DNA from 2 places in the Microcoleus sp. Pol10D4 genome. Region 2 is predicted to be linked to the other one. Evidence: riboswitches for the same ligand, from Rfam matches in the RefSeq annotation. Region 2 holds a riboswitch; the other holds the start of a gene.
The links. Region 2 has a riboswitch for cobalamin ahead of QUA36_RS10325 (hypothetical protein). Riboswitches for the same ligand answer to the same signal wherever they lie in the genome.
Positions count from the first base shown of each region.

Region 1: another riboswitch for cobalamin. It lies ahead of QUA36_RS20050 (DUF1636 domain-containing protein); the one in region 2 lies ahead of QUA36_RS10325 (hypothetical protein).

Region 1 covers NZ_JAUBRA010000043.1:5,531-21,769, forward strand. Annotated here, with positions in the region: gene cobW (cobalamin biosynthesis protein CobW) at 1-891, opposite strand, end outside; gene QUA36_RS20050 (DUF1636 domain-containing protein) at 1,260-1,670, opposite strand; cobalamin riboswitch at 1,693-1,839, opposite strand; gene QUA36_RS20055 (serine/threonine-protein kinase) at 2,111-4,159, shown strand; gene QUA36_RS20060 (protein kinase domain-containing protein) at 4,358-5,632, shown strand; gene QUA36_RS20065 (type IV pilin-like G/H family protein) at 5,648-6,250, opposite strand; gene clpX (ATP-dependent protease ATP-binding subunit ClpX) at 6,306-7,685, opposite strand; gene cynS (cyanase) at 7,913-8,356, opposite strand; gene QUA36_RS20080 (slr1659 superfamily regulator) at 8,796-9,140, shown strand; gene QUA36_RS20085 (ATP-binding protein) at 9,288-11,426, shown strand; gene QUA36_RS20090 (hypothetical protein) at 11,971-12,246, shown strand; gene QUA36_RS20095 (PAS domain S-box protein) at 12,378-14,963, shown strand; gene QUA36_RS20100 (VOC family protein) at 15,057-15,518, opposite strand; gene QUA36_RS20105 (glutathione peroxidase) at 16,008-16,239, opposite strand, start outside.
Region 2 covers NZ_JAUBRA010000014.1:65,550-74,030, reverse strand. Annotated here, with positions in the region: gene QUA36_RS10350 (energy-coupling factor ABC transporter substrate-binding protein) at 1-109, shown strand, start outside; gene cbiQ (cobalt ECF transporter T component CbiQ) at 106-906, shown strand; gene QUA36_RS10340 (DUF2207 domain-containing protein) at 1,137-2,174, shown strand; gene QUA36_RS10335 (ABC transporter substrate-binding protein) at 2,471-3,883, shown strand; gene QUA36_RS10330 (Uma2 family endonuclease) at 4,132-4,710, shown strand; cobalamin riboswitch at 4,749-4,893, shown strand; gene QUA36_RS10325 (hypothetical protein) at 5,051-5,491, shown strand; gene QUA36_RS10320 (methyltransferase domain-containing protein) at 5,511-6,377, shown strand; gene QUA36_RS10315 (ABC transporter ATP-binding protein) at 6,507-7,355, shown strand; gene QUA36_RS10310 (diacylglycerol/polyprenol kinase family protein) at 7,515-8,216, opposite strand; gene QUA36_RS10305 (hypothetical protein) at 8,387-8,481, shown strand, end outside.

The DNA of each region.
Region 1 (16,239 bases), on a different contig from region 2:
CATCGGTTTCTTGGGAACCGCCACAAACCCTTTAATCCGATAGATTTCCTCCTGCTGCATCAAGGATTGCAGTTTTTTCACCAATGCTTCAGGTTCAAATTCGCGATCGGCAATAAAGTAAGTCGAGTTAATATCATCATCGTGTTCGTGTTCCTCCTCAGTGTCGTGGTGACTCGGACGAGACTCCAAATCATCCTCAACCGCCGCATTAAATCCCATTAGCACATCGGGGTTAATTTCGCCACCTTTGCAAGGCACAATTTTCACACTCGGACGCAACTCTTGCTGCAACCAGCTTTGGACTTTCTTGTGAGTTTCCGCATCTACGCGATCGACCTTCGTTAAAAGTACCATATCGGCACAGGCTAACTGGTCTTCAAACAATTCCTCGATCGGAGTTTCGTGATCTAAACTATCATCTGCTTGTCGCTGTGCCATCAAAGCATCGATATCACCGACAAAAGAACCGCTAGCAATAGCTTCGCAATCGACAACAGCAACAACACCGTCTACTGTAGCACCGGTGCGAATTTCCGGCCAGCGAAAAGCTTGAATCAAAGGTTTAGGAAGTGCGAGACCCGAAGTCTCAATTAAGATACAATCAATTTGTTCTCGGCGCTTCAACAATTCCTGCATAGTCGGCAAGAATTCCTCTTGAACAGTGCAGCAAAGACAACCATTTGTTAGTTCTACAATATTGCTGCTAACATTTTCTTCTTCGTCGCAAACTTGGCAATCGCGCAGCAGTTCTCCATCAATTCCGATTTCGCCAAATTCGTTCACCAGAACAGCAATGCGGCGACCTTGATTATTTTGCAATAAGTGGCGAATTAAGGTAGTTTTGCCGCTACCAAGAAAACCAGTGATGACAGTAACAGGGATTTTGTGCATTGATAATTTTGTGCTTATTTGATGGTGGGATATCTCGTTCCCAAGCTCTGCTTGGGAATGCTAATCTAGAGGCAGAGCCTCGCTGGAATAAACGAGCGCTTTTAATACGAGGCAGAGCCTCTGCATATGTGTTACCAGACCGAGATCGTAGGTGACAACTTAAGACTGAAATCTACAATAAAAGTCGCTTTTAAGCGAAGTCTAGATCCCCCTAAATCCCCCTTAAGAAGGGGGACTTTGAGAATATTTCTTGTCCCCCCTTTATTAAGGGGGGTTAGGGGGGATCTAGATTTCGATAACAACAAGAGAGACGATCGGTTTGACGTTAAGTTGTCACCAATGGGCAGAGCATGGTAACGAGAAAGGCTCTAATTTGCGAGCGGAGGAATCTTTGCTAAAACGCCTTTTTTCAGAGCTTGAGGGCGCTCAGACCAAGGCAACAAACCGTCCGGTTTAGAATAGTATTGACCCGCGCATTCGAGTACAGCCTCGACGCTTTCCAACTCATTTGCTGGTAAATCACCAAACAGATAAGTATACTTTCCAACAGCAGCAAAAGACACCGCACAAGAGTGACTGCAAGCACTCATGCACTCAACCTCTTGAATCTCAAACTTATCAGAAAACTCCCAATCTTTAGCGAGTTGGGACAAATTTTCCATAAATTGTTGACCGCCGCTTTTACCTTCGCGCTTGCCGTTTTTCCAAACACTAGCGCAAGCCGTGCAAACAAATAAACTGTGCTTTGTGCGTACAGCCGTGTTAATTCCATCCATCATCCGTACCTCGCAGATGCGTTCAAAAGTGAGTTAGATATCGGCGGGCATTCTGACTTGAGAAACCACAACGGTTTCATTACAGTTGCGGGACAGCGCCGGACTTGCACCGAACTTTCCCCGTTTCCTCTAACGGCTGCTCCCCGCTAGAACCGATCGCGAAATCACATCATACCGCACTTGCCGCCTTTTTGGAAAAAAGTTATGTTGGTAATGTCGATCCATCCCAAAAAAAAATAACTCTTTGTGGAACAGGCATCTTGCCTGTTGCTGACAGGATATAACCCATCTAAAAAAACTTCACTGTTTGTGTAACAGATATCTTGCCTGTTAATGACAGGATAGAAACCCATCAAAAAAAACTTCACTGTTTGTGTAACAGATATCTTGCCTGTTAATGACGGGCTCGAAGCCCATCCCACAAGAACATTACTACAAACTATATGAACCCCTTCCCCGATTTTTCCACTCACGGCTATCAGATTGAAAAAGAACTCGGACACAACAGTCTCGGCGGCCGAGTTACATACTTAGCGAAAAATACGAATACTCAAAAATTAGTTGTAATTAAGCAATTTCAATTCGCTCAATTAGGTGCTAGCTGGACAGAATACGAAGCTTACGAACAAGAAATTAAAGTTTTGCAAAATCTGGATTTTCCGGGCATTCCCCGCTATCTCGATTCTTTTCAAACGGACAGCGGTTTCTGCATGGTGCAGGAATACAAAAATGCCGAATCTGCTGTCGCGCGGACTTTTGCGCCGCCGGATATCAAGCAAATTGCGATCGCAACTTTAGACATTTTAGTTAACCTGCAAGCTCAGAAACCGCCGATAATTCACCGCGACATTAAGCCAGAAAACTTGTTAATAGATGACGAACTCAATGTTTATTTAGTAGACTTCGGTTTTGCTCGGCTAGGAGGTGGAAATATAGCGGCTAGCAGCGTCGTCAAAGGCACGATGGGATTCATGCCACCGGAACAAATGTTCAACCGAAAATTAACAAAAGCATCCGACCTTTACGGCTTGGGGATAACGCTGATTTGCTTGTTAACTGGGACAAAATCGGCGGATGTCGGTAATTTAGTTGATGCCAATTATGGCATTCATTTCCGGCATTTAGTACCGCCGTTGCAGCAGGGTTGGATGAATTGGTTGGAAAGGATGGTAGCGCCGAGAATTCAAGACAGATATCAGTCGGCTGCGGATGCTTTAACTGCGCTACAATCTTTGGATGTCCGCAGCTTGCCGAAAGTGAGAATTGAGCGCGATCGCATTCAATTCACCGCCACACAATATGGAGAAATCTTAACACAAACTATTGCCATTAGCAACCCAATTCCCGATACAATGCTTTGTGGCAGGTGGGAAGTCGCGCCCCATCCGAACGATCCGCCCCACACGCCCTACGACCACTCTTGGATCTCCTTTGAACCGCAGGCATTTGAAAGCAATAATATCGAGTGCACAATCGCAGTCGATACGAGTAAATTGCTGGCAAGTCAAACTTACAACCGCCAAATCATCTTGCGCGCAAACTCTGAACCCGAAACTCATACAATAGAATTGCAAGCTACAACAGCCCCGCTGCCCGTACCGCAAAAAACTAATTTTTTGTCGGTATTCAGGCTGACTTTTAGGTGCTGTTTGATCTTATTAGCAACTTTTATGTGCTGTTTGCTGTTCACACTTTTGATAGTTTTCTTGAGTGAAATTCCTACTTTTTTCTCTCCGATGGGTGGCTTCTTTTGGCATTTTGGGACTACTACTATCATGCTTCCCATCAGTGTTACGAGTGGCTTCTTGGGATTTTCAGTCGCCGAAATCGCCATTGCAGCCAAATTAAACAAATATGATTTTAATTGGTTTTTAGCTTTATGTGGAGGGTTAATAGGATTGATATTTTATAGTGTTATTAGCAGCAGATTAACCAGTATTCTTTTTGATATCGCGCAGGGTACGATCGATTATAAATTAATGAGATTTGTGTATGCTGGGTCAGTGCTGGTTTCGCTAGCAGTAACTTTACTGGGAGCCTTAATACTAGGAAGGATTACAAATGTTACGCTCAAAAATGTTACGATAGTAGCAGTTATTATGCTGCTTTTATCATTTTCATTGTATGCTGATAGCTTCTTTATAGTCTTCTGGATTCTAACGCTGGCATCCATAATTTACAACATAGTCAATTCGGTATTTAACAAGCTGATTGACCAGCAGATAGCCAGACAAATTCTTGAAGTAGATGCTACCAAAAGAGCTTTTCTTACTCCCGGATTTTGTATGAGTTTGTCAGTAGCATTTATAAACTTTTTAAACTTTAAATCTCAATTAGAATGGGTTGAACCAAGAGAAATATTAGTTGTAGGAGGAACGATAATGACATCTCTAGCCGTCACTGGAATTCCGTTAATTGACTCGATCGTTTTTAAACCAAAAAGAATGCTGGCCAACTATCGCAAATCCCGACCAAATTTAATTAAACCGTAAAAACTTGTTCGCAGCAAGGACTTTCAACCTCAATGACTGAAGTCCTCACGAAAAACCTTACCAAACATTAACCGTCTGCATTCCTGCCTGTTGTTGGCGGATTGTTTCGAGAGTTCGCTTTAAATCCAAATCTTAAAAACCTCGCTATTAACTATCACAACTCTCAATCACTAACTATAAACTATCAACTATTTACCTATGAATGCTTTTCCTGACTTTTCCAACTATGGCTATCAAATAACCCGCAAACTCGGACACAATCGCGCTGGCGGTAGAGTTACTTATCTCGCTACCGAAATTAATACCAAACGTTCCGTCGCCGTCAAACAATTTCAATTTGCCCAAACAGGCGCTAATTGGGCTCAATATCAAGCGTGCGAACAAGAAATTCGGATTTTGCGAGAACTCGACTATCCTAGCATTCCCCGCTATTTAGATTCCTTCCCAACTGCATCGGGTTTCTGCATGGTGCAAGAATACAAAAATGCCCCTTCCTTGGCAAATTCTCACCGCTGGAAGCCCCAACAAATCAAGCAAATTGCTATCTCTGTTTTAGAAATACTCAAATACCTGCAAAATCGGGTTCCGCCAGTCATCCACAGAGATTTAAAACCCGAAAATATTTTAGTAAATGACCGGATGAATGTCAGCCTTGTCGATTTCGGATTTGCTAGAATCGGCGGGGGAGAAGTGGCCGCCAGCAGCGTTGTTAAAGGCACTTTGGGCTTTATGCCGCCAGAACAAATGTTCAATCGGCAGCTAACTGTTGCATCGGATTTATACAGTCTCGGCGCGACGCTAATTTGCTTGCTAATCGGCATCAATTCTACCGAAGTTGGCAGTTTGATGGACGATACCGGGCGGATTAATTTTAAACATCGCTTGCTGCAGCTAACTCCCGAGTTTCTTGACTGGCTGCAAAAAATGGTAGAACCTAATTTCAAACACCGCTATCCTTCCGCAGATGCGGCCTTAAATGCTTTGATTCCCCTAGAGGTAGTTCAGCAGCGTAACAAGTCAAAACTCGCACTCATATCAGTCGGATTATTAACAGCAATTGCTGCTATTTTTATTCCTTTGCTCTGGAAATTTACCGAACCTCAAACAGCAGTCGATATCAAACCAGTAATCAACGCAGTAAAGTTAAATCCTCACACTCAAGAGATGTTAACTGACGAACTAGAATCGACAAAAACTAGAGATTTTTGGTCTTTGAAGCAAAACAAAAAAGTCTATTTTGCTGTCAGTGGTACTAAGTTGCCAAAAGGAGAATATAGAAGTTATTGTAAGGTTGTCAACCCTCAAGGACTATTCGCAGCCCAGAGTCAATCTTATTTAAAAACGACGGGCGATCGATTAAATACTTGGTGCTGGTACAATTTTAAACAAGATGACAAACCTGGCAATTGGCAGTTTCAATTTTACTTAGACGGTCAAAAAGTGACGCAAAAGAGTTTCAAGGTTTTACCTTAACGTTCGGGCTGGCAGTTAACGCTGTAACAACGTTGTTCCGGGCTGGCAGTGAATTTCTTTGCCGTCAAAAGTTGGCGGACTCCAAGTTTCTGCATAACTTGCGTTCTCCCGATCGCTCTCGCATATAGCACTAATAGTTCTTATTAGATTGCTACCCTTTTCTTTGTAAGCAAATACTGCGCCAGTGTAGGATTTCTCGCGGGGGTTCGTCTCCGTAGGTTTGGCGATCGCGATCGCGATCGCGCTTTCAAATTGTGCTGGTTCGCGGTGATTGTGCCTAGTTTGAACCGGGCCCATTGATGAGACGATCGTGTAATGATAGTTCTTGGTCTGTTCTTTAATTCCCAGACCCAATTCTGCAATGGAATCGCTAAATTGACCGTACTCTGCATAGTAAGCTTCCTGCCCTTTATTGATGGCATTAATATATTGTGGGTTTTCTGAATATCTCTTACCGCTTGACGAGCCGATCATATTGAGTTGGAAATCGTAAAATGACGCCATGATGCCAGCCACAACCGCGCTGTAAATTGCAATCCTCGGCAGCAAACTGGATACTGGCAATCTCGATTTTTTACTGGCTTTAGCTACATTGACTGACATTTTTTTAACTGTCATAAAGTAAATTTGCCAAGTTTGTAGGGTGCGCCACAAGCACCCTACAGATTACAAATTAAGCTGTTTCGTGCTTCCGCCATGCGGGATGCCACAGCAATTCAGCAGTCGATCGCTTCTCGACCATTTCGGGAGTAATCATACAGTTAGCCACATCCTTGCGAGAAGGCAACTCGTACATCACATCCAGCATTAACTCCTCTAAAATGCTGCGGAGAGCTCTCGCGCCAGTTTTGCGACGATAGGCCTCCTGGGCGATCGCCCGTAGCGCATCCGGCTCAAATTCCAACTCCACACTATCCATCTTCAACAGCTTCTGATACTGCTTCACCAGAGCATTTCGGGGCTCGGTCAATATCTGCATCAAAGCTGCCTCATCCAGCGGCGAAATCACCGTCACCACTGGAATCCGCCCGACAAACTCAGGAATCAAACCAAACTTAACTAAATCATCCGGCTGTACCTGCTGCAAAATATCAGCCGCCCGCTTATCCTTCGCCGGCAAAGTCGAGTTGCTTTCGGTTTCTGTTGGCTGAATAAAGCCCAAGGATTTTTTACCCAAACGCTGTTCAACTATTTTTTCTAAACCGACAAAAGCACCGCCGCAAATAAATAGAATCTTGCTAGTGTCAACTTGAATAAAATCTTGGTAAGGATGTTTGCGGCCACCTTGGGGAGGCACATTAACCACCGTTCCTTCCAACATTTTTAGCAGCGCTTGCTGCACTCCTTCTCCCGATACATCTCTGGTGATCGAAGTGTTTTCACTTTTGCGAGCAATCTTGTCAATTTCATCAATATAAATAATCCCGCGCTGTGCCGATTCCACATCAAAATCAGACATTTGCAACAGCCGCAGCAAAATATTTTCTACATCGTCGCCGACATATCCAGCTTCTGTCAGCGTCGTCGCATCGGCTACCGCAAACGGGACTTCGAGCATTTGCGCCAAACTTTGCGCTAACAAAGTTTTGCCACAACCTGTCGGCCCGACTAGCAGGATGTTGGATTTTTGCAATTCTACATCACTGTCAGGGGAAGACTTGTCGCTATCTTTAGCTTGGTCAACACTCAAGCGCTTGTAGTGGTTATAAACTGCTACAGAAAGGACTTTTTTTGCTGAATGCTGGCCGATGACGTGGTTGTCTAAATGCTGCTTAATCTCTGTCGGTTTTGGAATTTGAGCTAAAACAATTTTCGATTTGTTCGATCGACCTGGGCGCCGGGTTCCTTGTCCCTGAGACTCTCGCACCTCTGATTGGGGAATCTGTTGACCAATTGTTTTACTGGAGTCAAAGAACTCCTCCTCTAAAATTTCATTGCACAGTTCCACGCATTCATCGCAAATGTATACGCCGGGCCCAGCTATTAACTTGCGGACGTACTCTTGCGACTTGCCGCAAAAGGAGCATCTCAGATGGGAGTCATATTTTGACATATTTGCCTCTTAATTTACGGTTGCGGTTGCTTGTTTCGACTGGGGAAGTTGCCGCGGGAGCGACCTTAGCTTTGCCCTAGAAGGGTTTCCCGATCGGACACCCAAGCCAGTCAAGCTTCGCGATCTCTATTTCTAAGTTAACACTTTTGAGGCTTTAGTCATTAGTCATGAGTCATTCGAGCAAATTTGAATTTTTCATTTTCACTTGAAAATAAAGTGGCACGGGCTTACCATTTTTTGTATTCCAAAAATTTTCCAGACATAATTATTTTCACTCGATCGCCTTTTGGGTCTGCTTCTTTCTCCACATCCAAAGTAAAGTCGATCGCGCTCATAATCCCGTCACCAAATTTTTCGTGAATCACTGCTTTGAGTGGCATCCCGTAAACCTGCATAATTTCATAGAAACGATAAATCAGGGGGTCAACCGGGACCGAAGCCTCCAAAGAACCTTTTAACTGAGGTTCACAGAGAACCGAGGCCGTCTCGCTATCTAGTCCCAAAGCCGAGACAATTTTCTCCGCTTCATCTTCAGATGCGGTAGCTTGACGGTAAATAACCGCCGCAATCCAAACTTCGTCGCGCCCCAAAACTTTTTCCAAATCTGCAAAACTAATCCCCTTTGCTTTTTTAGCCGCCAAAAGCTTTTCTGTAATTCCTGAAATTGCCATTAAATATTCTCCCCTTCACTTCAGTGTCAGATGTGAAATATGTCTCACATTGTGGGGATTTTGTCAATACCAAATTGAGAAATAAAATCGAATTGATAGCTCGGAACTTCAGCAAAACCTGGTCTCGTTAACCCCCACAACTCATACAATTTGAGATTTGAGATTTGAAACGTTAGATTAGCAATGACTGATGACTACCAGGGTTGAGAGCTAGTCAACAGTTGCATTCTTTTTGCCAACTGGTATCACAACTGCTAAATCCTAAAATAACTCATAACTGCCCTGCGGCAATGGTACAGTTGGCAGTATATGTAATAAAAGTTACACACGCAAAGGCCTTCGGCATTCGGCTGAATTTTGATCGTGCTAGCCTGAAGCTCGATCCTCGCTCACGCAGCAAAAGCCCCTTTACCACTCAAAACCGGCAACTGACAAAAGTATGGAGATTCAGACCAAAGATTACACGATCCAGTACGATCGGGCTACGCAAACAGTCACCTGTAGCGGAGCGTTCCGACTCAGCCAGGTGGAAGAATACGCACCGATCGTCGATCTGCTCAACGAAGTGGCTGACTCCTGCCCAAACACGGTGACTCTAGACTTGCGAAAGCTAGAATTTTTAAATAGTTCTGGAATTAATATTGTCTCAAAATTTGTGATCAAAGTGCGCCAGCAAAAAAATATTCAAATCGCCATCAAAGGTTCTAAACAGATCCCCTGGCAGATAAAATCCCTGAAAAACTTGCAGCGGCTGATGCCTTCCTTGCACTTAGAATTGGAATAGTATCGAAAAAGGTAAACAGGAATCCGCTGCTAAGTCCGAGAACCAGGACGAGGGTGGCTGAAGTTAATCGGAATAAGTCATAGTTAAACTAGCACAAAACCCTAAAAAACTTCAGAACCGACTAAAAATTACCAATTTTCTATTGCTATGCAGGAAGAACCATCGACAGAACAGCTACTTTTCGACGTTCAGCGCCTGAGTGCGGAACTTGAAAACTTGAAGCGCGAAAAGGTTGACCTAGAACTTTTGCTGGAGACTACCACCGAACATTCAGATACGATGGAAGCTCACTTACTGAGCAAAGCTCAGTTGGCGCTGCGTTCAAGCGAAGAGCAGTTTCGGGCGATCGCCTCGGCAACTCCCGTGCCGATATTAGTTTCTCGCCTCTGTGACGGCTTAATTCTGTATGCGAACGCTCAATTGGCTTCTCTCCTGAACATACCCCTAGAAAAATTGATCGGCTGCAGCACTCCAGACTTTTACTTCAACCCCGCCGATCGCCCAAAGGTACTTGAGGCACTTGCTAAAGAGGGATACCTCCAAAACTACGAAATCCACTGCAAAAAATCAGACGGCACCGCTTTCTGGGCGATGATCTCGGTTCAGTCGCTGGTGTTTAACGGCGAGCCGACAGCATTGTGCGCCTTGTACGACCTCACCCAGCGCAAGGAAGCAGAACAAACCCTCCAAGAGAGCGAAAAGCGGCTCCGCCGCCAGAGTTTGGCTTTGTTGCAGCTAGGTCGCCAGAGGACTCTCAACAGCGGTGCGCTGAATGTGGGAATTCGCGAAATTACCGAAGCTGCAGCCCGGACTTTGGATGTGGAAAAAGTCAGCGTCTGGCTTTACAACCATGGAAGATTTGGAACTCGCTACCCCAGCGATCCCCAGCTAAATTTTACGGAGAGAGTGCTCGCCCAAAACCAAACAGAGGCACTCGATACAGAGACCGCTGCCCCAGAGCAACACGAGGGGGTGAATCATTCTAAGTTGAAAATCCCCAACCTCAAATTAGTTTGTCTCGACGTGTACGATCGCACCCAGGAGAATCATTTGAGCCGGGAGTCCATACCGGCAAGCGATTTAAATTTATCAATTTTAGATGTTGAAGGCGACGCACCGGGCGAAAATTTGCGATCGGACAATGGTTTAGAACCGACGACAAAGACTCAAAACTCTCTACAAACGAATTTGTCCCACTCATCTTCCCTAGCCGCAAATTCCGGTGTGCTGCCAAATGCCAGCAAGCCGAATTCATCCATATTAAATGTAGCAATTAGGCTCGGCGGCCAGATCGTGGGCATCCTCTCTCTCGAACATATGGGCGCGCCCCGCCAGTGGGCTCTAGAGGAGCGCACCTTCGCCGATTCTTTGGCAAATTTGGTAGCGCTGGCGATCGAAGGATTTGAGCGCCAGCGGGCTCAGGAAGCCCTTTCCAAAGCCAAAGCGCAGCTAGAAATGACCGTCGATCAGCGCACCGCTCAACTCACCGCCGCCAATAAGCTACTCCGCATCGAAATTGCCGAGCGCAAAAGAGCCGAAATAGCCTTGCAAGAAGCCTTACACAAAGCTGAAGCAGCTTCGAGAGCTAAAAGCACTTTTTTAGCCAATATGAGCCACGAGCTGCGGACGCCGCTCAACGCGATTATCGGTTACAGCGAAATGCTACAAGAAGAAGCACGGGAATCGGGACTCGAAGAGATCATTCCCGATACCCAAAAAATTTATAACGCCGGCAAACACTTGCTGACTTTAATAAACGATATTCTAGACCTTTCTAAGATAGAAGCCGGTCGGATGGAGCTTTATTTAGAAAAATTTGACCTCAGTAATTTAATAGAAGAAGTTGTTGCAACTTTGCACCCTTTGGTCGAAAAAAATCACAATCAATTGCAGGTTTCTTGCTCTGAAAATTTGGGAGTGATGTATGCAGATTTGACTAAAGTCCGGCAAATTCTGTTCAATTTGCTCTCGAATGCCCTGAAGTTTACCGAAAGTGGAACCGTTCTGTTAAGCGCGACTCGCGAACCAGCAGGCGACAGCGATTGGGTTTATTTGCAGGTATCTGATACGGGGATTGGAATGTCGGCCGAACAGCAGCAGGGTTTGTTTCAACCTTTTATTCAAGGGGACGCTTCGACTACTCGCAAGTACGGTGGCACCGGTTTAGGATTGGCCATTAGCCGCTTGTTTTGCCAGATGATGGGCGGCGATATCACTGTTGAGAGTGAGTTGGATGTTGGCTCTACTTTTACTGTTCATTTAAAGACAAAAGTTGAGATTAGTTAGAAGTAAGTTGAGCAACTAGCAATGTAGGGTTTTTAAGGGATTTAACGGGTGGGGGTTTTGCCAGGAATTGTGTACCGGATTTAACGGATTTAACGGATGGTAAAAGATGGAATAATTCCCCGATTACCCATTCCCCAATTACCAATTACCTATTACCAATTACCCATTCCCTTTTTTATTGTGACACCGATCGCGATCAACCTCTGTTGTCGATCACACAGTAACATTTTTTTTCAGCCTAGAATACCTATATTATTCCAAGATTGTCCTGCAGGCACGATCGGGCGCCTCGCTGCATTCACAAGTCCCACCTCAACCTAATTAAGGCGGTGGGGGGTTGCTTCCAGAAAGGCAATTTGGTAAAAGTAATGCTATGGTCGCGAAGCAGTAGAAGGGAAAAGTTAACAGGAAATCAGGAAGTTTCAAAAGTCTCAGGACGCAGAAACACAATTCTGCTTTTTACCTTCATACTGCTTCTACGGGCGAGATAGCACTGCTGCTGAAAGCAATGCACAATTTCTCAGAATCAAAGGAGTGCATCTACATGATTAAACCTTGCAGTCAACCGCTAAAAATAAACCCTTTTACTTGTTATCGCGATCCGGCTACAGGCAGGTGGACTACTGTAGTTACAAGTGTTCCAAACACTTGCGAAACAGACTCTAGTTTAAAAGCAGAAGCCGAAGGCGAAAACGAAGGTAAAGCAGAAAGGATCGTTTCTGCTTCGCCTGCTGTCTCGGTGTCGAAAAAAGTCCTTTCTTTCTCCGTGCCTCCGTTTAAACACCGTGCCCAAAAATCTGCTGTTAGTGTCAGCAGGTAGCTATCGCAGGGGTCTAATCTAGTTTCCACGGTTAGTCCCCGGCGCTCGTCAAACCAAACAAAACAAACTTATCCATAGCCTAAACTGCCAAAAAGCGATATACTGGCAGCAAACTTTCTCCTTCAATATCCGTGAAGTATTTGCTCGATCGCTGCCTCCACTTTGTATGGACAGACCGACCAATTCGCCAGCGGGGAACAATCATCGTTGCTATCCCCATTATTTTTCTGTTTGCTTCGCTGCTAGCAATTGCAGGCCTCCGCGATAGTACCCTACAGATAAGAAAGCGAGCAGATACTAATAAGGCAATACTTCAGGAAACTAACCGCTTGTTAACCCTCGTGGTGGATGCGGAAACGGGCCTTCGGGGTTACGGGTTGACAAAGCGCCGCGAATTTCTATCACCCTACTTAGAAGCCAAGAAGAGTTTGCCTGCGCTGCTGGCTAAACTCAAGGTTATGGTTCAAGAAAACAAACAGCAAGCTCAGCGATTTGCAGCTATAGAAAAAAGTACCGAACAGCATATAAATTTCTTGCAAAACACTTTGAATAAGCTCGATAGTTCGGCAACAAGCGTGCAGTCGCCGGAAATAATTGAGGTGTTCACTCAAGGCAAATTGAGGAGGGATAACCTTCGGGCAAAAATTAATGTGTTTGCTAATGCCGGCGAAGCCTACCAGAAAGCTGTTGATCGGAAAATACAGGAGTTGATAGATTTCATTAATTTCGTGCAATTTGCTGGTTTGCTTTTCGGGTGTTTGGGCGCAGGGGTTTCCTGGTATTTATTTGATAGTTTAGAGAAGGAATTGAGCAAGCGGGAAGCTGGCTTGGAAGAAAGTAAAAGTCGCATTCAAGCTGTGGTAGACAATGCGGCTGACGGTATTATTACTTTGGACGCACAGGGAAATATTGAGTCTTTTAATAGGGCAGCAGAAAAGATTTTTGGCGAGAAAGCCGATCGAATAATTGGCTCGAACCTGCGACGGCTGATAGCTCTACCGCAGCCGTACAGCAGCGCGGGGGATTATTCGATCGAATATTTTGTGTTAAATCCCAATGCTAAGCTGAAGGCTTACCAGCAAGAAACAGTTGGAGTTCGCAACGACGGAACTAAGTTTCCGATGGAGTTGGCTATCAGCGAAATGCGTCTGGCAAATCAACACTTGTTTATTGCGATTTGCCGCGATGCCAGAGGACGGAAACAAGCCGAGGAAACTCTGCGAAAGCAAGCGCAAATGCTGGATTTGGCGAACGATACGATCGCCGTACTAGACTTGAACGGGGCGATTTCTTATTGGAATTTGGGGGCGAAGTGGCTCTACGGGTGGCGGAAGTCGCAAGCAATAGGAAAAAATATTCACGAGCTTTTACAAACAGAATGGGCCCAACCTTTGGAGGCAATTCAAAAAGTGTTTTTCGAGAAAGGTTATTGGCAAGGGGAACTGGTACGCACCAAGGCAGATGGCACAAAAATAACGGTGGCAAGCCGATGGACTTTGCAGTACGACGATCAAGATCAACCGGTGGCTATTTTGGAAATTAGCAATGATATTAGCGATCGCAAGCGATCAGAAATTGCTTTAGCCCAAAGCGCGCAGCGGTTTCGCGCTACTTTTGAGCAGGCGGCCGTCGGCATGGCCCAAGTGACTGTGGAAGGCAAGTTTCTGTTAGTTAATCAAAAACTTTGCGAAATTTTGGGCTACAGCCGCCAAGAATTGGTGGAAAAAAGATTTCAGGAGATTACTTTGCCCGATGATTTGGAAAGCGAACTGAAATATTTGCGCCAATTGTTAGCAGGAGAAGTTGAAAATTACTGTATGGAAAAGCGCTACATCCGCAAAGACGGAGAGTTGGTGTGGGCAAACTTGACGGTTTCGCTGCTGCGAGAACAAGATGGCAGTCAATTTCTGATGGGTGTGGTAGAAGATATTAGGGAACGCAAACAAGCTGAGGAATCGCTGCGGTTGCACACTCAAGAATTGACTTGGACGGCGCAGATGTTGGCTCAAACGACGAATGTTTTGAGAAAGCGGAATCAAGAATTAGACCAGTTTGCTTATGTAGTTTCTCACGATTTGAAAGCGCCACTCAGGGCGATCGCAAATCTCAGCAGTTGGATAGAAGAAGACCTCAGCGAGTCGATGACAGAGGATACTCTGCACCAAATGAACCTGCTGCGCGGCAGAGTTCACCGCATGGAAGGTTTGATTGAGGGACTGCTGCAATATTCCCGCGTCGGACGGATTCAAGTCCCTTCAGAAATGGTAAAAATTGAGAATTTATTAGCAGAAATTATTGATTCGTTGGCGCCGCCGTCTGGATTTGAGGTGAAAGTTGAACCGGGAATGCCAACTTTTGTGACCGAAAAATTGCCGCTACAGCAGGTTTTTTCTAATTTAATTAGCAACGGAATTAAGCACAACCGAGCTGAATCGGGTCATATAACAATATCGGTTAAAGATTTAGATGATTTTTACGAGTTTTCTGTAGAGGATGACGGGCCGGGGATTGCTCCTCAATATCACGATAAAGTTTTTGTAATTTTTCAGACCTTGGAAGCTCGCGATAAAGTAGAAAATACTGGCATTGGTTTGTCGCTGGTGAAAAAAATTGTCGAAGGTCAAGGGGGCAGTATTTCCCTAGAATCTGCTGAAGGTGAGGGAGCAACTTTTCGGTTTACTTGGCCGAAGCAACCTATTAGCAAAGAGGGAAAATAAAACAAATTTAAAGGTAGGATGTTTAGGGCTCACCGCGCTCCAAAGAGTAAATGTAGGGTACACCCAAACTACCAAGAACCCGATAGCGACGGTTTAAACTGCATCACAACGGATTTCGATGATAAATCCATCAGGATCGTAAAAGTAAATGCCGCGTCCTGTAGCGCGAGTGACGGGGCCGCTGTCGATCGCAATTTGATTTGACTTTAGCACTTCCAGAGCGCGATCGAACAAATCCGGCTCGATATCGAAAGCTAAGTGGTTGGCGCGGGTAAAAGCTTTCTCCGGGTCGGGGTTGGGCGGTTCCAAGTCTGGCTGCCAAAATAAGTCAATCACAGTGCCGTCTGGGGTAACGAAATTAGCGACTTTACCAGCGGCTACCATTTCTGTTAAAGTTGCAGGAATTTCTGCACCTGTTAGTTCGTGCAGGCCGAGAATTGTACCGTAGAAGTGGCGGGAAGCTTTCATGTCACGCACGTTTAAAGCGATATGGTGAACGCGGCGCAAATTCCCCGGCGCGAGGGCAATTTTGACGTTGTTTTCCGTAGTTTGCATGATTGTCAATTGCGAATGTTAAAATTGAATGCAGTTTGATTTATTCAGATGGTGTCCTGTAAAATAAGCATTTTAAGTGGGGAGTCAGGACGGCAGACCTCCGATTTCTAGGAGAACTGAAGTCCTCACTACCAAGACTTTTATTCGGGTCGTGCGATCGCACATCATATCGATTAGTATTATTTTTCTTTAGGAAACGATGCCATGCCTACAAATAGCATGGCCAGACCACCTGCCAGAATTGCGAAGGCAAGTAAACCTACCACTAAATCTAATCCCGATGTATTTTCCATTAAATTAAACTGTTCTCCAATTAAATACAATCATCGGTATTTGTTCAGGGTCGAGTGTTTGCAAACAATGGGGAAGAGCAGAAAAAAATTAGATATCAACTTATTCTAAAAAAAGCATAATTAATTTTTTCCCTCTTCCCTAAACCGCCTCCGTTAAATCCGTTAAATCCTGTAGACAGCTTAATTGACGAACTTCTTATTTTGCCAATTCTCGATCGATAGCAGCGATCAGTTCGGGCGAATCGGGGCCAACACTGCTACGGAATCGGGCAACCACTTCACCCTGTTTGCTAACTAAGAATTTCTCAAAATTCCAGGAAACCTCACCCTTGGGATCGACTGCACTCGTAAGCTTAGCGTACAGCGGGTGCTGCTGAGTGCCTTTAGCGCGTACTTTGTCAAATAATTCAAAGGTGACGCCGTATTTG
Region 2 (8,481 bases):
GTTTGCGTCTCAAGCGGCGATGGGGGCTGGCGTAGTTGGGTACGTCATTGGGTTGTATAAAGGCCGATCGCAATCTCGGCAGCAGTCTGATCATAAATCGTCGGAATGAACCATCAGATTGATAGTCTGGCTTATACCAATCGCTTGCGCGGGTTGCCGCCATCTCACAAGTTATCTTTTGCGATCGCCCTTTTAATTCTGTCTCTCGTTTCTGGGGCGATCGTCCAATTGTCTATCGGCCTTTGGTTAGCCGTCTGGATCGTCATCTATGCGGGTATTCCGGGGAAACTGTATTTGCGGTTGCTGTCGGTACCGTTGATGTTTTTGCTGACAAGTTTGCCTGCTTTGGCGCTGGGTGCGGTTGAGTTAAGTCAAATCCAGGAAATTCAGTGGGATATTTGGCAAGGTTGGGGCATTAGCATCGGCACTTTTTATCTGTATGTGAGCCGCACTGGAATATACCAAGTGAGCTTGCTATTTGCCCGCGCCTTCGCATCGACAAGCTGTATGTACTTCATCCTCTTGACGGTTCCATTTACCGAAATCTTGCAAATTCTCAGACAATTACGCTGTCCAGAGTTAGTCACAGAACTGCTATTACTAATGTATCGGTTTATTTTTAGCTTATTGGCGATCGCCGATGAACTTTGGATTGCTCAAAACTCGCGCTGTGGCTACCGCACTTGGAAGCGGGGAATGCACAGTTTAAGCATTTTAATCGGGCAATTGCTTCAGCGAACTTTGGAAAGCTACCGTCAAGTATCGCTGAGTTTAGCCTCGCGAGGCTTTAATGGAGAACTGCGCGTTTGGAATTCTTATCCTTATAAACCTTCACAAAGATATATATTTGAAGCGCTGTTTGGTTGTACAACTTTAATAATGTTAAGTATGGTATTTCAAAGTTGAAAATAAATAAAGAAATGAGGAGAAGGCAGTGCCGTGTCCCTACAATTTATCGCGGTAGGGACACGGCACTGCCGTCTCCTCTATATCATTCCGGCGCAGCCGGAATTGATATGAATTCCCTGCCAGACTAAAGATATGACTTTTATGAGTATAATTCATGATTTTTATGAATTGACTCCACAAGAAACCTATTGAATAATTGTAGTCAACAGTTATCTTGTGGAAACCCTATGATAAATAAACGACTCCTCAAAAAAATAGTTTTTTGCTTACTAGCATCATTAAGCCTACTGTTAGTCACAGTCACTCATGCAGCCGCCCAAGAGCTACCGTTTTACTGGGATAACATCAACGTCGCGATCGACGTTCAGACGAACGGAGATATGTTAGTCACCGAAACGCAAAAATATGTATTTACAGCAGCCTACAACACTGAACGATATCGCTATATTCCTTTAGGTAAGGTCGATGAAATTAAAGATGTGATCGTTACCGAAAATAATCAAATAATTCCGAGTAGCACGGGGCTAGAAAACAATGAACTTTGGATTCGTTGGCAACATCAATTAAAAGCGCCAGAATCACATACTTTTGTCATCAAATATCGCGTGGTAGGTGGATTACAGCTAGAAGGTGGGAATACTTTAGTTTATTGGAAAGCCATTGCAGCAGGTCGTAAAGCTCCGATTAATAGCGGAAAAGTTACGGTTAAATTACCAGACGCTTTGTCAGGGAAAGTTCTCTCGTTTACGAATTTTGGTACAGCCGCAGTTCCGCGTCAAGTAGATCCTAAAACATTTGAGTTTGTGGCAAGTCAGCCTATTCCACCGGAACAAGAATTAGAAGTACAGATTGCATTTCCGCAGGCGATTCTGAATATACCTCAACCTGGTTGGCAGCAAAATGGTAAGCAATCTCAATCTACTTCGGGAGAAGAAGACTTTTTCAGCGAACCGGGAGGAATTATTATGCTAACGGTTTTTTTATCAATCCCTCTTATCGGAATTATCAAATTCATTAAAGAGCGATACTGTCCTGAGTGCAAAACGCTCAATGTCGAACAGACTCATCAAGTTTTGATTTATGCAACTACTAACAATTCAGGAAAGCAGAAAGTTACCCATAATTGTCGAAACTGCTCTTACCACAAAGAGTATGAAGAAGTAATTCCAGCCATTAGCAGTGACAGCGGTGGCGGTGGTGGTGGCGGTGGTGGCGGTGGTGGCGGTGGTGGCGGTGGTGGCGGTGGTGGCGGTGGTGGTGGTTAATATCAACGCGACTTACGCATCACAATTAAAGAAACCGGGTTTTTACTGAATCTGTGGGTTGTAACGCGTCTTCTGGGCCAAAAACCCGGTTTCTGCACACCCGCGTCTCCAGAAATATTGTTGATAATTCTCCTATTCTCGTTAGTTTAGCGGGCCGGATTTGAATAAGGGCGATCGCACTTCCTGCAACAGCTATTACAAATATGACTTTTATGAACTTAATTAATGAATTATATGAATTGACGTAAACAGTAATTGAATGAATAATGACAGTATCAAAATAAAGAGAAAAAATCATGTATCAAGATACTAACAAAAAAAACAGCCCGCCTCCCATTGTTTTTATTATTGCCATCGGCTTAATTGGGTTTGGTGCATACAAGTTCCTTCCCGGTTTATTGGAGACCAAAACTTTAAATACACCTACATCTACATCTACAGCGGCAACGATCGCACCCGGAGCGATCGCCAATCGTATCAGTTTAGGAAATCAGATATTGGTAGCCTCCCAAACAACAGCAGCAAAACAAGCAGGAGTTCAAGCTTTTGCTGAGGGAAATTACCAAGCGGCAGGCGAATCTTTTGAGAAATCGCTGCAACAAAATCGCAACGACCCGGAAACCCTTATCTATTTGAATAATGCCAAAGCCAGCAATGGTTTTTACTTGAAAATTGCTGTCAGCGTCCCCATTGGTAGCAACCCCAATGTTGCCCAAGAAATCCTTCGAGGTGTCGCCCAAGCTCAGGATGAAATCAATACTAGCGGTGGCATCAACGGTGCAAAACTGCAAGTAGAAATTGTCAACGATGACAACAGTCAAGAGGTTGTCAGAGAAGTTGCAAGGACATTGACAAAAGATCCGAATATACTAGCAGTAATTGGACACAATGCTAGCAACGCATCTCTTGAAGCTGCTCCGATATATCAGCAAGAAAAACTGGTAATGGTGACACCGACTAGCTTTGCAAATAATCTATCAGGATTTGGCAGCTACATCTTTCGGACAGTACCCAATATTAGCTTAATGGCAGCTCCTTTAGCAGAATATGCAGTGAAAACAGCAGGCAAAACTAATATTGCCATTTGTTATGACTCCCAAGCACCGGATAACATATCATTTAAAGATGAATTTGTGGCAGCTCTTACTGCTGCTGGAGGCAAATTAGTTCCTACTGTTTGCGATTTTTCGTTACCGTCTTTTAATCCCGAAAGTGCGATCGCCGATGCTATCAGCAAAGGTGCACAAGGATTGATGGTAGCGCCCCACGTCGATCGCATTGACCGTGCGATTTCTCTGGCTCGCATCAATCGAGGCAAATTGCCACTCTACGGCAGCACTACGCTCTACACTTTTCAAACTTTAAAAGACGGACAAAAAGACGTTGACGGGCTTGTTTTGCCCGTTCCCTGGCATCCTGAAACTAATCCCGGTAGCCGTTTCCCAGAAAATGCTCGCCAGCGTTGGGGAGGCATTGTGAATTGGCGAACAGCAACGAGTTTTGACGCGACTCAAGCTGTGATCGCTGGCTTGCGGCAAAGCAATACACGGGAAGGATTGCAACAAGCACTCAGAAATGCGAGTTTTTCGGCAGCAGGATCGAGCGAGGATGTGAAGTTTTTGCCCACGGGCGATCGGGCTGGTAAGCCGATTTTAGTGCAAGTTAAACAAGGAGGAAGCACTGGCTATAACTTTGTCCCGTTGCGGTAAGTTTGTTAAGTGCGATCGCACGGGCGGGATCTTCGGCCCAACCCCTACTCCCCACAACAAAATTCAATCTTTGTGGAACAGGCATCTTGCCTGTTCTTGATGCCAAACTCACGCCCCACCAGAAAATTCCCTCTTTATGGAACAGGCATCTTGCCTGTTTCTTAGCATGATTAAAATCTACTTTTCTGTTGAATCAGCCAAATTTTTAAGATAAAATGAAATGAGTAGATTAAAGGAGAGCGTTGTGTATGATCGCGCAAGTTGAAACCAAAACCTACACCGCTGAGGAATATCTAGAATTGGAAATCAATTCTCAGGATCGGCATGAATTTATCAATGGGGAGATTGTTCTGATGGCTGGCGGCACACCGGATCACAATGAAATTACCACTAATTTAGTTGTTGCGCTGAAACTGGCGTTAAAAGGGAAACCATATCGGACTTTTAGTTCGGATCAGCGGCTATGGGTTCCGCAGCTTAATAATTATACTTACCCGGATGTGATGGTGGTAGCGCGCCCGATCGAGCTGCAATCTGGACGGACGGATACAATTACCAATCCGCTGCTAATTGCTGAGGTGCTGTCTAAAGGTACCAAAGCTTATGACCGCGATGAAAAGTTTGCTGCATATCGCAGTATTCCTAGTTTTCAGGAGTATTTGTTAATCGACCAATATCGGCTACAGGTCGAGCAATATTCTAAAACTGATGCGAATAAGTGGATTTTTTCGGAATATAGCTGTATGGGCGATCGGCTCAGTTTAACATCTGTTGCTGTGGAAATTTCGCTGGCAGATTTGTATGAAAATATTGAGTTTGGTGAATAGGCGGACGGTTTTTTGTCAAATATCCCAAATAGTGGTAATATCCCCGTATATCGATCGGCTCTGATGAAAAACACACATCAGACGCAAGGGGGAAAGTTCGGTGCGAATCCGGCGCTGTCCCGCAACTGTAATGAGATCATTGCATCTCTGAGTCAGGATGCCCGCCGATTTGTTTACAATCATGTTTTTCATCTGCGAGGTATGGATGATGGTGAGTTTATTATTTTTTTAATTATTGGATTGGGGTTTTTTAACCGCAGATATCAGCAGATAAACACAGATGAACGCTGATGTAATTCGATCTGGGTTCTGAAGCGTATATTATTTTAATGGGAAAGAAATGCGAATCGAAGATAGTGTTTGGCAGGGTAGTTTTGGCTACTGGCAAAACTTGTTTATTCACCAAAATATTTTGCCGATCGGACATACTGCTTGGAATGGCTTTTTGCATCAAGGACGAGGCTTGGTTGCTTGCAAAATCAATACTCCCATTAACGGTTCTGTGAATTGGAGCGTAGATACTATAAAGTATGATCTACAATTTATTTCCGACTTGGAGGCAACGGTTTATTTGCAACAACTAGAAATAGAGGAGAACACTGTTTTTAATCTGCTCCAAATTATTGCTAGCTACGAACCCAAGGAAGCAATTATATTTTTGTCGATCGCCAACGGTCAGATTGATATCAATTTGTTGCAAAAGTTGGCAATTTCTCCTGTTGAGTGCTATGAACAAGTATGCAAGCGCTGGGAAGAATTTCAACTCTGCCCGAAATCCTAAAACTTACTAAATTTTCCGAATGCCGCAGCCAAAATCAATCGAAATTTCCAAGGTAACTCGCTACCAAAATGCAGCGCTTAATTACTATTTGGGCCTGACAGATTCGCCCTACCTTCACTACGGCTATTGGGAAACCCTACCTGTGCCCGCTGACGAACTAACGATCGCACGATTGCGCCTCGCTCAGCAAGCTTATACTGTAAAACTGTTGGATGCTATCCCCAAAGGCACTCATACGATACTCGATGTGGGCTGCGGGATTGGTGGAAATGCGGCTTATTTGCTCGATCGAGGTTTTGCAGTCGAAGGGCTCGCACCCGATCCTTTCCAACAACAGCGCTTTCTTAAGTGTACGGGCGATCGGGCAATCTTCCACCTCACGAGATTTGAAGACTTCAAAGCAACCTATTTCTACGATCTTATTCTCTTTAGCGAAAGTAGCCAGTATATGTCGGCTGTTGATATTGCTAACGGTGCCGCCAAAATCCTCAATCAGGGCGGTTACGTTTTGCTGGCTGATATGCTGCGATCTGATGCTAATTATAAAGAGGGAATGTTCTCTAATTGTCATGTTGTTACGGAACTTCATGCAGCATTAAAGCAGGCTGGATTTACTTTAGTAAAAACTGAGGATATTTCCGCCCATATTTTGCCAACAATCGATTTGTATGTCGATACTTTCCGCAGATATGGACTGAATACGATGATCTATGTTGCAGATTTAATTGCGATCACAGTTCCGCCCGTCCACAAATTCCTGCGCTGGATATTTCGCCGCTGGTTCAAGAAGTTGGTGGTTGAAGGATTGGAGGCAAGTCAACTTTTTGAGCAACATCTCTGTTATGAAATGCAACTTTGGCAGTTGTCAAAATCTGATCAAGGCTGACACAAATACAATGGAAAGCGGTAATCGGTAATTGGTAATCATTCATCGGTAATCGGTAATTGGAGGCATAGCCTCCGGGTATTTATTCCCAGGCTCTGCCTGGGAACAAGGCTATAAAAAATAAAAAATATGTCTGAATGGATTCTCGAATTCGATCGCACTTCCTACTCCTATCCCTGCGGTTCGCGAGTAGCAATTCAGGGTTTAAATCTCAAAGTCCCCGCTGGGAAACGGTGCGGGCTGATCGGTCAAAATGGCTGTGGCAAAACTACATTTTTTCTGTTAGCAAATGGCTTATATCAACCGCAACAGGGAATCATTAGCTGGCAAGGTGAACCCTTTCGCTACGATCGCAAATCTTTGATGCAACTACGCCAACAAATCGGACTCGTCTTTCAAAATCCCGAACATCAATTAGTAGCTTCGACGGTAGAAGAAGATATTTCCTATGGATTGTACAATTTAGGCTTGACAGAATCCGAAATTGCTCAACAGGTGCAGCAGGCGATCGACAAATTCGATCTAAGCGAACTCGCCCGCGAACCAATTCACAATCTCAGTTTGGGCCAGAAAAAGCGGGTTTCCATCGCCGATATCATGGTTCTCAAACCCAAACTGCTGCTGCTAGATGAACCTACCGCCTATCTCGATCCGCGTCACACCCGACAACTGATCGGTTTACTCCAACAAATTCACAACGCCGGAACCACTATTCTTTTAGCAAGCCACGACCTAGATTTCATCTACCGCTGGGCTGATTGGGTGTTTGTAATGGATCGAGGAAAATTGATTTTAGAAGGAACACCGGAAACAGTTTTTGCTCAGCGGGATGTGTTGGAACAATTGCAGCTTGGTGTACCGCTGGCGATCGAGCTGATGGAGCAAATCAGGGCGATGTTTCCCACAGACGATCGCTCAAACATCCCCGCTTTCGAGCAATGGCAACAACAAATTTTACAAGCACGTCGGCTGCTTTAACGGAACTTAGACAATTGATAATTGGCGTTGCTGATTCACGGTATGAATCACCTTTTCGCTTGAAGTTACAAAACTTACCCTCAAGCGGGTTTATAGCAATTGCGAAATCTTGAATTCATACCTCTATCCAGCAATTCCCCCCGTGGGGGGAAGTTCAGATTACACATTACCAATTATCAAAAATTGATTTAGGAAAAAGGCGATCGCCCCACTGCCGATCGGCACAGTCAGATTGTCAATTCCCAGCTTGGAAACCGACTCCAAAGTAGCAGCAACTAAAGCGACAACAGCAGACACAGCCCAAGTTTGCCAAATATTGCCTTGAACCGCCAGCAAAATCAAACTACTAATAGCAAAACTCACCAAATACATAGTTGCAGAACCTTCCCAACTCTTCTGCATTCCCCAAACTCGATAAATATGTTTGCCGTATTTCTGGCCGATGACAGCAGCCAATCCGTCGCCCCAAGTCATCACTAAAATGCCCAAAGCAGCGTATTCCTGATGCTGTAGCGGCCAAAACCAAGCCACGAGAACGCTGATACTAACAGCATAGAAAAAAGTCCCCAAACTCTTGCGGTTGATACTATTAAGACTCGGCAAAATGGGAACTTGGTAAGAAATTAGGGCGATCGCGCCTGCTAAAACCCCCGCCGAAATCCCCACCCAACCGGGTATTTCCAGCCACCACGCCAGCAAAATCACGTTTCCAGTACCGATGTGCACCACCTTCCGCGATACTTCAGGATCGACAGAAGTAAAGCGATTTAACCCTTCAGCTACCAGTAAAATCAAACCCAACCAGACTCCCACGAGGGAAATTTGCAACCACACAGTCGGAATTTCAGAAAATATAGACACGATATTTAGGAAAAACTTAGATCGGGTACTGTTTACTACTTTAGTGGAAAGCGCGATCGAGGTTATAACCCCGCAGGCTTAAAGTGCTGCGGGGAGCAGGGTGTTATGTCTTTTTAGATGGGTCTATTTAAAACCTGTGCTATGCTATAAGCAAGTCTAGGGAAAAAGCTATGACTATTTTAGTAGAAGAACTTTTGAATACCTTTGAGCGATTAACAGACTCAGAGCGGTTAGATTTGGTATTGGAAATTTTGAAACGGACTGT